2 regions of the Pseudoduganella albidiflava genome follow, and region 2 is predicted to be linked to the other one. Evidence: predicted binding sites of a transcription regulator. Region 2 holds the regulator's gene; the other holds the start of a gene.
What was found. The regulator FNR, encoded in region 2, switches genes on or off when oxygen is low (the NO sensors DNR and NnrR bind a similar motif). The targets are predictions, from matches to a motif close to TTGATNNNNATCAA.

Region 1 (7,194 bases), 800 kb from region 2:
CGGACCTGGCGCAGATCGTCAACCGCCTGTCGGATGCGCTGGGCCGGGCCCTGGCGGCGATCCGGCCGGCTTGATCAGAACTGCTGGAACCCGATCACATCCTGCTGCTGCTCGCCCAGCCCGGCGATGCCGAGCCGCAGCAGGTCGCCCTTCTTCAGGAAGCGCTTGCGCGCCATGCCCACGCCGGGCGGCGTGCCGGTGGCGATGATGTCGCCCGGTTCCAGCGTCATGAACTGCGACAGGTACGAAACGATCTGCGGCACCTTGAAGATCATCGTCGACGTGTTCCCCGTCTGCATGCGCTTGCCGTTCACTTCCAGGTACAGGTCGAGGTCGTTGACGTCCCATACTTCATCGCGCGTGACGAGCCACGGGCCGACCGGGCCGAACGTGTCGCAGCCCTTGCCCTTGTCCCACTGGCCGCCCCGTTCGAGCTGGAACTCGCGCTCGGAGACATCGTTCACCACGCAGTAGCCGGCCACGTATTTCTCGGCATCGGCTTCGCTGACATGGCGCGCGCGGGTGCCGATGACGACGCCCAGTTCCACTTCCCAGTCCGTCTTCTTCGAGCCCTTGGGCAGCATCACCGGATCGTCCGGGCCGGACAGGCTGGTGATCGCCTTCATGAACACGATCGGTTCCTTCGGCACCGGCAAGTTCGATTCGGCCGCGTGGTCCGCGTAATTGAGGCCGATGCCGATGAACTTGCCCACCTTCCCCACCGGCACGCCGAAGCGCGGATTACCGCGCACCAGCGGCAGCGTGTCGTGCGGGACCTTGGCGATCTTCTTCAATACCTTGTCCGACAGATTGGCGCCGGCGAGGTCGCCGATCACGCCAGACAGGTCGCGCAGCCTGCCTTCATCATCGATCAGGCCCGGCTTTTCCTTGCCGACGCGCCCATAACGAACCAGTTTCATTTTCTCTCCTACACATGATGCGGCGAAAGCGGGCCAGGAGCCTGCGCTTCCGGTCAAAGCGGAGATTCTACAGGGTTCGCGAGAAGCGGCCTGCGCCGGCGCCGGAAGAAGCGGACGATGCCTGGCAATTGCAGCATCACCAGCAGCAGGAACGCGGCCCGGTAGGCGGCGGCCGGATAGCGTTGCGCGGCGTCCGGCGGCCACAGGTCGACGACCAGGCCGAAGCCCGCCTGCACGAGGAAGGCACCGGTGAAGATCAACAGGTTCAGGCACGTCGCGGCACGTCCCGCGAGTGCCGGCGGCAGCGCCCGCGCGACGATCGTATATTCGATGCCGGTGACGGTGCCCACGAGGGCGAACAGCACGGACAGCATCGCACAGTAGGAAAACGAAGCAGGCGAAGCCGCGGGCTGCCAGGCCACCACGAAGCCGCACTGCACCGCGACGAACAGCGCGACGCCGATGCCGGCCACCGTGATCGGTTCGGCGCCGCGCCGGCCCGCCCATTCGGTCACCGTGCCCACCGCGATCGCGCCGAAGATCACGGCGGCCATGCCGATGGACAGCAGCCATGCCACGTCCTGTTCGGAGCACCGCCCCGCGTCCGTCAGCCAGCGCCCGATCCACAAGCCCTGGATGCCGAAGAACACCGCGTGCGGCACCAGCACCAGCGACGCTGTCTCGCGGAATGCCGGGTGGCGGAATACCTCGGCGAGGTCCGCCATGCCGAAGGCCTGTCGCGGCGCGGCCGGCTGCGCGGGCGCCAGCAGCAGCACCAGCAGCGCCACGCCCACGCAGCACAGCGCCAGCACGACGAACAGCGCGCGCCAGTCCGCGTGCTGCAGGAACAGGGTGACGGGCAGCGTGGACGAGGCCGCGCCCAGGCCACCGGCGGCGATCAGGTAGCCCTGCACCGACGGCATGCGTTCCGGCGCGACCCACATGGCGATCGCCTTCACCGCGGCCATGAAGCAGCCGGCCAGGCCGAGCCCCATCACCGTGCGCGCGGCCAGCAGCTGCGCGAAGCCCGTGCCGGACGCGAAGGCGAACGTGCCCGCGGCGGCCAGCAGCAGCATCGGCACCTGCACCCGGCGCGGCCCGAAGCGGTCCAGCGCGACCCCGACCGGCAACTGGGCCAGCGCGAACGCCAGGAAATAGGCGCTGGTGAGCAGCCCCAGGTCGCCCGGCGTCAGCGCCGCCGTGTCCACCAGTTGCGGCGCCAGCACCGCGTTCACCGTGCGCAACAGGCAGGACAGGTAATGCCCCAGCGCGAAAGGCAGGAGCGCGAGACACAGCATGGCCGGCCCGGACAGCCGCCCGCCAGGTATGCGGGCCATCGGCGCCGTGCAGGTGGGCGCAGGATGGAGGACAGGCGAGGATACGGACGCGGGTGCGGCCATGGTCAGGCGGCGTTGCCCTGCGAGGTGCACGAGCGCGCGCTGGTGATCGGGATCACCTTGCGCTGCGGCGGCACGTGCAGCGCCTGCGGCGCGTCGTCGGTCTCGAAGAAGAATTTCTCCTTGCCGAAGGCGGGCTTCAGGTGATCGAGCCAGGTGGCGTTCTCGTCGTACTTGGCGAAGAAGGGCTTCTTCACCCAGTCCGGATTGCGCGCCTGCAGGAACTGCAGCGCGAACAGCTTTTCGCCGTTGATGGTCACCACGCCATCGATCGCCACCTTGCCGGGGAAGGCGCTCATCGACGGGCCGCGCACCGTGCGCGCCAGGCCGGACACCATCTGGTAAGCCTGCTGGAAGATCTCGTGCGCGCGCGCCAGCGGCAACTGGAAGTATTCGCTCGGCCCGGTGTCGCGCTCCACGAACATGTAGTACGGGATCGCGCCCAGGCGCACGCCGGTGCGCCACAGTTCGGCCCAGCTGTGCGGATCTTCGTTGATGTGGCGGATCAGCGGGCCCTGCATGCGCAGCGTGGCGCCGGTGCCGACGATGCGCTTGACGGCTTTCTGGGCGATGTCCTGGCGCAGTTCCACGGCGTGGTTGTAGTGCCCCATGATCGCCAGGTTCTTGCCGCTTGCGACCACCTTCTCGAACAGGCGCAGCAGGTCGTCCGCATCCCTGTCGGTGACGAAGCGCTGTGGCCAGTACGCCACGGATTTCGTGCCGATGCGGATGTTCTGGATATGCGCCATGTCCGGCGCCAGCAGCGGCTCGATGAATTCGGCCAGCGAGCGGGTATTCATGACCATCGGGTCGCCGCCGGTGATCAGCACATCCGTCACTTCCTCGTGCGCCTTCAGGTACGACACCAGCTCCGTGGTTTCCCGGGCATCGAACTTCATGTCGTCCATGCCCACGAACTGCGGCCAGCGGAAGCAGAACGTGCAGTAGGCATGGCAGGTCTGGCCCGCGCTGGGGAAGAACAGCACGGTTTCCTTGTACTTGTGCTGCAGGCCCTTCAGCACGTGGTCGTTCACGCGCGGCACGTTGTGCGTCATCTGGCCGGCCGGGTGCGGGTTCATGCGCATGCGGATCTTGTGGACCAGCGCGGCGATCGCGGCATCGTCCTGCTTCACCATCACCAGGTCGCGCAGCTGGCGGTACTCGTCCACCGGCAGCATGTCGCGGTGCGGGAACACCAGGCGGTAGATGGGATCGTCCGGGACGTTGGCCCAGTCGATCAGGTTCTCCATCACATATTCGTTGGTGCGGAACGGCAGCACGTGCGAGACCACCTGCACGGCTTCCTGCTGGTCCGGCGGCAGCCATTGCCACTGGCGGGCCTGGCGGATGCTCTGGCGGGTGTACGGCTTGAATTTTTGCGGGGCGAAATCGGTCGTCATTGTGGATGCTCCGTTGGTTGCTCCGGGTTAAGGGAATCCACATCGTAGACATGCCCCAACTGATCATGTTGCAGTAAATCAATATCCGCACGGAAAATTTTCGTCGCGTTTTCTGACACCTTGCGCTAGCGCAATTTCTCGCCGGCAGCATCGGCGCACAATGGTTTGACCTTGACCAACCACGGGAGCTCCCCATGAAACAAGTACTGATCCGCAGCATGGCCTACCTCGCATTTGCCAGTGTCAGCGCCTTCGTCTTCGCCGCCCAGCCGACCGAGAAGGATGCGATCGCCATGGCCGAACGCGGCGCCGCATTCATGAAGGCCAACGGCAAGGAAGCGCTGATGAAGAAGCTGGCCGCCAAGGACCCGGAATTCGTGCAGGGCGAGCTGTATGTGGACATGCGCGACATCAACACGGGCATTGTGATCGCCCATCCGATCAACCCGTCGATCGTCGGCAAGAACCTGACCGACGTGCCGGACGCCAGCGGCAAGGTGTATCGCCGCGAGATCATCCAGCTGGCCGCCAAGGACGGCAAGGGCTGGGTCGACTACATGTACAAGAACCCGGTCAGCGGCAAGATCGAACCGAAGACGACGTACATCCTGCGCGTCGGCGACGTGGTGCTGGAAGCCGGCATCTACAAGAAATAAAGACGCCGCCCACCGGTCGCGCGCCACGCATCCTTTCTTTACCTCATTGATCCAAGCTTCACTCATCCAAGCTTCATTCATCCATCATCCCTGGCGGGAGCAGTCATGTTGAACAAATTACGAATCGGTCCCAAACTGTTGCTGGCGCCCAGCGTCGTGCTGATCTTGCTGGTGGCCATCACGGCCTGCGCCTGGATCGGCATGGTGCGCCAGAACGCATCGCTGGAAAACCTGGTGCAGGTGCGCGCCGCGCGCCTGAAGGCCACGGCGGACATCGCCGGCGAAGCCAAGTTCGCCCATGCCAACATCTACCAGTTGCTGGCATGGGTCAACGGCAGCTTCGCGAAAACGCGGCTGGACGAGCTGACGGACCGCATCCACTCCCGCCACCGCAGCATCGAACAGCAGCTGGTACAGCTGGCGCGCGTGTCCGACGCCGAGGAGCGCAAGCTGGTCGACGCCTCCAGCCAGGCGCTGATCGCCTATCGCAAGGGTGTGCTGGAAACCATCGAGATGGCCCAGATGGACCAGTCGATCGCCACCAATGCGATGCAGAAGGCGGAGCGCCAGTTCGTGCTGCTCGAAGAAGACCTGCAGCGGCTGGCGGCGCTGGAAAAATCGCTGTCGGAAACGGCGCACGCGGCGGCCAAGGCGGAGTTCCGCCAGCTGGGCATCGCGATGGCGGCCTTGTGCGTGCTGTCGGTAGCGCTGTCATTGCTGGTATCGATGCTGGTGCGCACCGCGCTGCTGCGCGATATCCGCTCGATCGCCGACGTGGTGCGCAGCCTGGCCGCGGGCCGGCTCACCACCGCCAAGCCGAATGCCGGCCGCGACGAGATCGCGGAAACGGCGCGCGTGCTGGACCAGAGCATCGCCAACCTGAACCAGACCTTGCGCACGATCCGCGGCGCGGTGCAGTCGATCGATACCGCTTCCCATGAAATCGCGGTGGGCAACCTGGACCTGTCCAGCCGAACCGAGCAGCAGGCCGGCTCGCTGGAGGAAACGGCCAGCGCGATGGCCAGCCTGACGACGGCCGTACGCCAGAACGCCGAGAATGCCCGCGAAGCGTGCCGGCTGGCGGCCACCGCCACCTCGATGGCGGAAAAAGGCGGCGATGCCGTGTCGCAGGCCGTGACGACGATGGAATCGATCCGCTCCAGCTCGCGCAAGATCGTGGAAATCACCGGCGTGATCGACAGCATCTCGTTCCAGACCAATATCCTGGCGCTGAATGCCGCCGTGGAGGCGGCCCGGGCAGGCGAGCAGGGGCGCGGCTTCGCCGTGGTGGCCAGCGAGGTGCGCACGCTGGCGGCCCGCTCGGCGGCGGCGGCCAAGGAAATCAAGGAACTGATCGCCAGGTCGGTCTCCACGATCGACGACGGCGCCGCGTCCGTCAGCCTGGCCGGCCGCAGCATGGGCGATATCGTGTCATCGGTGCAGCAGGTGAACCACATCATCGGCCGCATCAGCGCGGCCAGCGCGGAACAGGCGCAGGGCATCGCCGAAGTCAACCAGGCGGTCGGCCAGATCGACGACGTCACGCAGCAGAACGCGGCCCTGGTCGAACAGGCCGCCGCCGCCGCCGAAAGCCTGCAGGAACAGGCGGTCAGCCTGTCGCGCGCGGTGAACGTATTCGAACTGGATGCGGTACGCGATCAGCCGGCCCGCGCGCTCCCCGCGAGCGCCCGTGATGACGAACGCCGGGCGACGGACAGCGCGATGCGCGGGCTGCGGCTGCAGGCGCCGGTGCACGGCAGCGACCGCCACCGGCAGCGCGGCTGACAGGGGCACGGCGGCGCGGCGAGCGGCTGGGGCGTTACGGGCGGAACGGCTTGCTCAGGTATGGCGAGCGGGCCACGCCGAAGCGCCACGGTGTGTCCATCGCCTTCGAGATGCCGATGCGGGGACCGGCGGCGACCGGCAACGCCATCGCCTCGGCATCGCGTGGCAGCAGGTGGAACGGCGGCAGCGCCAGCGGCTTGCCGTTGTGCTCGCGCGTGATGCCCAGCGCCTGGCAGACCCGGCCGGGACCGGAAGCCAGCAGCCGCGGATCCTGCAAGCCGCGGCGCGCGGCCATCGTCTCGATCCCGTGCAAGGGTTCGATCGCGCGGATCAGCACACCGGCGCCATGGCCCTCTTCCCGGCACACGAAGTTGAGGCACCAGTGGATGCCGTACGAGCGGTACACATAGGCATGCGCCGGCGGACCGAACATCGCGGCGTTGCGTTCGGTCGGCCCGTTATAGGTGTGGGAAGCGGGATCTTCGCGGTCGTAGGCCTCGGTTTCGACGATCCGGCCGCCCACGCCATCGACCAGCACGGTCACCCCGATCAGCAGCCGCGCCACCTCGTGCGATGGTGCATTGAAGTCAATTCCAGCAAGAAAAGTCGTCATGCGGAGATTGTAGCGCCGCGCCGCGCAAGCCCGCGCCGGGCTCGGTACTCTTGCCGGATCGGCAAGTGCAATCTGTTCGTTTCGCTATCAATCCGGCGCGGATGGGCAACATTCACAGAAGAACACGATAAAAAATCGGTGCAAAATGATATTGCCGTACCGAAACAAGCGATAATGGCACGTTCGTTGACTTTCGCCGCAGTTCCATTACAACCATGACCGCCACCACTACTCCTGCCAGGGAAGCCGCCGTCGAAGACGCCCTGCTGCGTTCGATCCGCATTCCCCCCCGCCCGAGTCTGCTGGTGGACCTGCAGGCCGAGCTGGCCGATGACGATCCTTCGCCGCGCCGCATCGCCCGCATCATCGGCAACGACGTGGGCATGTCCGGCGCACTGCTGAAGCTGGCCAATTCGCCGTTCT
Region 2 (7,194 bases):
GGACGAAGATGTACAGCACCAGCCTGGTGGACGTGCACTTCTGGGTAGCCACCATCGGCGTGGTGCTGTACATCGCCGCGATGTGGATCGCCGGCGTGATGCAGGGCCTGATGTGGCGCGCCGTGAACCCGGACGGCACGCTCACCTATACCTTCGTCGAAAGCGTGAAAGCCACCTACCCGTACTACGTGGTGCGTTTCGCCGGCGGCACGCTGTACCTGGCCGGCATGGTGATCATGGCCTGGAACACGTGGATGACGCTGCGCGGCCGCGAGGTGCCGGTGGCCGCCATCCCGCAACTGAAAGCCGCCTGAGGAAAAACAACATGACATCTTCAACGAAATTCTCCCACGAGTGGATCGAAAAGAATCCCTGGCTGCTGATCGCGCTGGTGACGCTGGTGGTATCGGTCGGCGGCGCCGTCGAGATCGTGCCGCTGTTCTTCCAGAAATCGACCACCGAACCCGTGGCCGGCCTCACGCACTATTCGCCGTTGCGCCTGGCGGGCCGCGACATTTACGTGCGCGAAGGCTGCTATGCCTGCCATTCGCAGATGGTGCGCCCGTTCCGCGCCGAGACCGAACGCTATGGCCACTACTCGGTGGCCGGCGAGTTCGTGTTCGACCGCCCGTTCCAGTGGGGCTCGAAGCGCACCGGCCCCGACCTGGCCCGGGTGGGCACCCGCTACAGCGACGAATGGCACCGCACCCACCTGCGCAACCCGCGCGACGTGGTGCCGGAATCGAACATGCCCGGCTATCCATGGCTGGCCGAAACAAGGCTGGTCCCGCAGGACATCGTGCCGAAGCTGCGCGCGCTGCAGCGCCTGGGCGACGGCTACACGGAGGCCGAAATCGCGGCCGCACCCGCCGAACTGGCGGACAAGACGGAAGAAGACGCGCTGATCGCCTACCTGCAGGGCCTCGGCACGCTGATCAAATCAAGGAACTGACGCCATGAGCATCGAACACATTTTCGACAGCGCCAGCAGTGTGATGACGGTGGTCTCGTTCATCACCTTCGCCGGCATCTGCGCGTGGGCCTGGTCCACCCGCAAGCAACAGGATTTCGCGCAGGCCGCGCAGTTACCGTTCATGGAAGAAGTGCGGCACGAGGAGAAGCGCGATGTCTGATTTCACCAGCGAATTCTGGAACCTGTACATCGCCGTGCTGACGGTGCTGGGTATCCTGGGCTGCGGCGTGCTGCTGTACACGCAGTCCGTGCACAAGGTGTCCGCCGCGGATGCGGCCGCGGGCAAGGGGGTCGGAACGACAGGTCACGTCTGGGACGACGACCTGACGGAACTGAACACGCCGATGCCGCGCTGGTGGATGTGGCTGTTCTACCTGACGATCGTGTTCGGCGCCGCCTACCTGTTCCTGTACCCCGGCCTGGGCACCTACGCCGGCAAGCTGGGATGGCGCTCGGCCGGCCAGTACCAGCAGGAACTGGCGAAAGCCGACGAGGCCTATGGCCCGCTGTTCGACAAGTACCGCCGGCAAGACCTGAAGGCGGTGGCGGCCGATCCGCAGGCGCGCGCGATGGGCGAGCGGCTGTTCCTCACCTACTGCGCGCAGTGCCACGGCTCGGATGCGCGCGGCAACAAGGGCTTTCCGAACCTGGCGGACAGGGACTGGCTGCACGGTGGCGCGCCCGAGGCGATCAAGCAGACCATCATGCAGGGCCGCCATGGCGTGATGCCGCCGATGGGCGTGGCCATCGGTTCCGACAAGGATGTCGAGAACGTCGCGCATTATGTGCTGAGCCTTTCCGGCAGCAACGCGGCCGATCCGATCAAGAGCGTGTTCGGCAAGGGCAAGTTCACCGCCTGCCTGGCCTGCCATGGCGCCGGTGGTACCGGCAACCAGGCGCTCGGCGCGCCGAACCTGGCCGACAAGACCTGGCTGTACGGCGGCAGCGCCGACACGATCATGGAAACCATCCGCAAGGGCCGCGACAACACGATGCCCGCCTTCGGCGACTTCCTCGGCGAAGGCAAGGTGCACGTGCTGTCGGCGTACGTATGGGGCCTGTCCAACGACACGAGATGAAACAAGCCAGATGAAACGAAGTGAGACTGCCATGAACGCCCCCGTGCCGGAACAGGTGATCCGGATGTATGAAAAGCGCCAGCCGATCCATCCGCGCGAAACGGATGGCCGCTATGCGCGCCTGCGCTGGCTGTGCCTGTGGCTCACGCAACTGGCCTACTACGGCACGCCATGGCTCGTGTGGAACGGCCGCCAGGCCGTGCTGTTCGACCTGGGCACGCGCAAGTTCTACCTGTTCGGCCTGGTGCTGTGGCCGCAGGATTTCATCTACCTCGCGGCGCTGCTGATCATCTGCGCCTGGGGGCTGTTCCTGGTGACGGCGGTGGCGGGCCGCGTGTGGTGCGGCTTCGCCTGCCCGCAGACGGTCTATACCTCGATCTTCCTGTGGATCGAGCGCAGGATCGAAGGGTCGCGCGCCGCCCGCATCGCGCTGGACCGGCAAGGCCCGTCCGCCCGCAAGTTCGGCAAGCGCGTCGCCAAGCACCTCGCCTGGGGCGCCGTGGCGCTGTGGACCGGCTTCACCTTCGTCGGCTACTTCACCCCGGTGCGCGAACTGGGCACCGGAATCGCCACGCTGGCGCTGGGGCCGTGGGAATGGTTCTGGGTGCTGTTCTACGGCTTCGCCACGTACGGCAACGCGGGCTGGCTGCGCGAGCAGGTGTGCAAGTACATGTGCCCGTACGCCCGCTTCCAGAGCGCGATGTTCGACCGCGACACGCTGATCATCACCTACGACACGGGGCGCGGTGAACCGCGCGGCAAGAAGGCCACGGGCGGCGCCTGCATCGATTGCACGATGTGCGTGCAGGTCTGCCCGGCCGGTATCGACATCCGCAACGGCCTGCAGTACGAATGCATCGGCTGCGCCGCCTGCGTGGACGCGTGTAACAGCGTAATGGACAAGGTCGGCCAGCCGCGCGGCCTGATTCGCTACAGCACCGACCGGGCCATGACGGCGAACCTGGCGCCGGCAGAGATCCGCCAGCGGGCACTGCGCCCGCGCGTGCTGGCGTACGGCGCGGCGCTGCTGGCCATCACGCTGGCGGTCGGCTTCGCGCTGGCCACCCGCACGCCGCTGAAGATGGACGTGATCCGCGACCGCGGTTCGATGGGCCGCGAAGTGGACGGCGGCGCGATCGAGAACGTGTACCGGCTGCAGATCATGAACACCTCGGAGCAGCCGCACCGCTACCGGATCGCGGCCGCCGGGCTGCCCGGCCTGGCGCTGGCGACGGACGACGTGGTGGCACTGGCCGCCACCGAAACGCGCGCCGTGCCGGTGCGGGTGCGCGTGCCAGGGGAGGCACTGCGGGGCGCGGGCAAGACCGGCTCGAACCCGATCACATTCACGCTGACGGCGCTGGACGATGCGCGCCTGGCCGTCGAAGAACCCGCGGTCTTCATCGTGCCGCGCTGAGGAGATGACCATGCAAGCGATGACGATGTCCGCCACGCCCTGGTACCGCGAGCGCTGGCCTTGGCTCCTGATGGCCGGCCCGGCCGCCGTGCTGGTGGCCGGCTTCTATACCGGCTGGCTGGCCTTCGCGCAGCAGGACGCGCTGGTGGTGGGCGACTATTACAAGCGGGGCAAGGCGATCAACCAGGATTTGCGGCGCGACCGCACCGCCGCCGCGCTGCATGCCGCCGCCGCCCTGCGCTACGATGCCGCGCACGGGGTATTGCACGGCCGGCTATCGGCCAGCGCGCCGCTGCCCGGGCCCTTGCACGTGCACCTGGCGCACGCCACCCAGCCGGAGAAGGACTTGCGGCTCCTGGTGCGGCCCGATGCCGGCGGCAGCTTCGCCGTGCCGCTGCCGCTGCTCGAACGCAGCCGCTGGACCGTGCTGGTGGAAGACGAGCGGCGCACCTGGCGCCTGGAGGGGCAGTGGCAGTGGCCGGTGGAGCGTGAATTGACGCTGGCGGCTTCGGAATAAAGCAGGCGCCGCTGCTGCATCAAGCTGCATCGGTTGGCCGGCGAATACCGGTGGAAGCGCATGCATTCACCCCAAAGGCGAAGGACTGGGGTCAGACCCGTGGGGTCTGACCCCGGCATTTGCACTTGGGGTGGGCTTATCTAAGCGGCATCACGCGCAGGTCTCGGTCCCCGCCGTGATTGCCTTCAGCCGGGGCAGGTCGAGCACCTTGACCTCCCGGTTCGCCACCATCAGCAAGCCCTGCTTCTTGAACTTGTTCAGCAGCCGGCTGATGCTCTCGATCGTCAGCCCCAGGTAGTTGCCGATATCCTCGCGCGACATGCGCAGCTGGAACTCGGTGCTCGAGTAGCCGCGCGCCTCGTAGCGCGAAGCCAGGTTGACGAGGAAGGCGGCGAAGCGCTGTGTCGCCTGCATATTGCCCAGCAATAGCATCACGCTTTGCTCGCGCGTGATTTCCTGGCTCATCATGCGGTGGAAGTGGCGCAGCAGCGTGGGCATGTCCACCAGCAGCTGTTCCAGGCTGGCGAAGGGGATCTCGCAGACCTCGCTGTCTTCCAGCGCCAGCGCGCTGCAATAGTGCCTGTCGGTGCTGATGGCGTCCATGCCCAGCAGTTCGCCGCCCATCTGGAAGCCCGTCACCTGTTCTTCGCCGTTGGCGTTGATCTGGTAAGTCTTGAAATGGCCGAGCCGGATCGCGTACAGGTTCGTGAACGGCTCGCCGATACGGAACAGGTTCTCGCCCTTCTGCACCTTGCGGCGGCGGCCGATGATCTTGTCCAGCTTGTCCATGTCGCCCATGTCCAGCCCCATCGGCAGGCACAGCTGGTGCATGCTGCAGGTCGAGCAGCGTGCCTTGAGGATCTCGATCGTGGCGCCGGGCAGGGTCAGGGATGGCAGCTCATGCATCATTGTCGGGTCCGATGTCATCGTCCATTGTCGGTTGACCTCCAGTGTACTTGATCCCGCCTCGATCCCGCCTCGATCCCGCTGTCCGGGCAACCGCGCAACTTGCAGCTTGCGTGCCCTTCCGCACAGTGCGCCAGCGGGGAAGCGGCGCATAGTGTCCCGACAACATCGGGGCGGGGGAGACAATGCGTCCGCTTGGTATCAAAGCGAAAGTCGCGCTGGCGACGACCGTCACGTGCATCGTGATGATCGCGCTGGTCACCGTGCTGCAGGCCCGGCGCATGCAGGAGGATTTCACGCGCGTGCTGTTTGCCCAGCAGGATGCGCTGATCGCGCGCACCGCGCTCGAGGTGGATGAAAAGATGACGCTGCTGCGTGACATCGTTGCCGAATCGGCACGCTGGCAGCCCGGCGACATCTGCGCCGATCCGCCCGCGCTGCGTGCCCACTACGACTACCGCGCCGTCCTTCGCCTGTTCGATGACATCATCGTCGTCAGCCCGGCCGGCACCATCGTGGCCGATATCCCCGCGCTGCCGGGCCGCCCCGGCGTCAGCGTCACGGACCGCGCGTACTTCCAGCGGGTCATGCAGGAAAAGGCGCCCCTGATCGCGGAACCGGTGATCGGCAGGGCGAACCGGCAACCTGTCGTGCAGATGGTCGCCCCCGTGCTCAGCGAGGAAGGCGAGGTGGCCTGCGTGCTGATCGGCGTGCTGCGCCTGTACAAGAACAACCTGCTGGGCCACCTGCGCACGGCCAAGGTGGGCCGCACCGGTTACTACTACATCGTCACCGGCTACGAACCATCGGTCTACGTGGTGCACCCGGACCCTGCCCGCCTGCTGAAGCCACGCGGCCAGGAAGGCTATGCCGCCACCGTGCTGGCGATCCGCGGAGGGTTCGAAGGCACCACGATCAGCACCGACGGCCGCGGCGTGCGCGCGCTGCTCAGCTACAAGCGCCTGAAGACCGTCCCATGGATCCTGATCGCCAACCTGCCTGCCGAGGAAGCGTTCGAGCCGTTCGACGACCTGCTGGTGCGGCTTGCGCTGTGGGGCACGCTGGCTTCGCTCGTCACCGCGGCCGTCATCACCTTTATCACGCTGCGGCTGATGTCGCCGCTGATGCGGCTGCGCGATGCGATCGGCACCTTGCGCGGCACGCCGGGGCACTTCGCCCCGCTGCCGGTCACGTCGCGCGACGAGATCGGCGAGCTGACCGGGGCCTTCAACGACCTGATGCGCGAACGCGAGGCGGCCGACGCCCACGCCCGCGACCTGATGGCCGAGCTGGAAACCCGCGCCGCCGAGCTGGAACGGGCACGCGACCGGGCCGAGGCGGCCAACCGCGCCAAGAGCGATTTCGTCGCCAACATGAGCCACGAGATCCGCACGCCGATGAATGCCGTGCTGGGCATGGCGCAACTGCTGCAGAACACCGACCTGGCGCCGCAGCAGCGCAAGTACCTGCACATGATCCGCACCGCCGGCGATTCGCTGCTGGGCATCCTGAACGACGTGCTGGATTTTTCCAAGATCGAGGCGCAGCGGATGGAATTGTCGCCCGTCGAATTCGACCTGGACGAATCGATGAGCACCCTGGCCACGACGATGACGATGAACGCCGGCGAAAAGGAACTGGAGCTGGCCATCGTGGTCGACCCAGAAGTGCCGCGGCTGCTGCGGGGCGATGCGCTGCGGCTGCAACAGGTACTGGTGAACCTGGCCGGCAACGCGATCAAGTTCACCGCGCACGGCGAGGTCGTGGTCGAGGTGAGCCTGGTGGAGCACGGCGGCGGAGAGGCCGACGCGGTGCTGGGCTTCGAAGTGCGCGACACGGGCATGGGCATGAACCCGGAACAGCTGTCGCACCTGTTCCAGGCGTTCACGCAGGCCGACGAAAGCATCACACGCCGCTTCGGCGGCACGGGGCTGGGGTTGGCCATCACGCGCCGGCTGATCGAACTGATGGGCGGGGAAATCCATGTCGAGAGCGAACCGGGCAAGGGCAGCCGCTTCTGGTTCACGCTGCCATTCGGCGTGCTGCCGCGGCTGGAGGCGCCGCGCAAGCCGGCCGCCGGCCATCTCGCCGTGCTGGTGGCGGACGACAATGCCACCAGCCGCAACCTGATCGGCCGCCTGATCCGCACCTGGGGGTGGGAGGCGGACCTGGTCGATTCCGGCAGTGCCGCGCTGGCGATGTTCACGTTCCGCATGCGCACCGGCCGGCCATACGACGTGGTGCTGGCCGACTGGCACATGAGCGGCCCGGACGGGAATGCCCCCGCCGCGGCGATCCGGCG

Region 1: EYF70_RS01640 (KamA family radical SAM protein) is a predicted target of FNR. The motif match lies at 3,883-3,896, and genes of this name have one in related genera.

Annotation. Positions count from the first base shown of each region.
Region 1 is NZ_CP036401.1:379,290-386,483, reverse strand. It holds gene EYF70_RS01655 (aspartate aminotransferase family protein) at 1-74, shown strand, start outside; gene EYF70_RS01650 (fumarylacetoacetate hydrolase family protein) at 75-920, opposite strand; gene EYF70_RS01645 (MFS transporter) at 974-2,257, opposite strand; gene EYF70_RS01640 (KamA family radical SAM protein) at 2,323-3,717, opposite strand; gene EYF70_RS01635 (cache domain-containing protein) at 3,912-4,373, shown strand; gene EYF70_RS01630 (methyl-accepting chemotaxis protein) at 4,479-6,158, shown strand; gene EYF70_RS01625 (DNA-3-methyladenine glycosylase) at 6,193-6,771, opposite strand; gene EYF70_RS01620 (HDOD domain-containing protein) at 6,987-7,194, shown strand, end outside.
Region 2 is NZ_CP036401.1:7,014,447-7,021,640, reverse strand. It holds gene ccoN (cytochrome-c oxidase, cbb3-type subunit I) at 1-314, shown strand, start outside; gene ccoO (cytochrome-c oxidase, cbb3-type subunit II) at 326-952, shown strand; gene EYF70_RS29210 (cbb3-type cytochrome oxidase subunit 3) at 957-1,133, shown strand; gene ccoP (cytochrome-c oxidase, cbb3-type subunit III) at 1,126-2,052, shown strand; gene ccoG (cytochrome c oxidase accessory protein CcoG) at 2,084-3,469, shown strand; gene EYF70_RS29195 (FixH family protein) at 3,480-3,986, shown strand; gene fnr (fumarate/nitrate reduction transcriptional regulator Fnr) at 4,137-4,895, opposite strand; gene EYF70_RS29185 (response regulator) at 5,078-7,194, shown strand, end outside.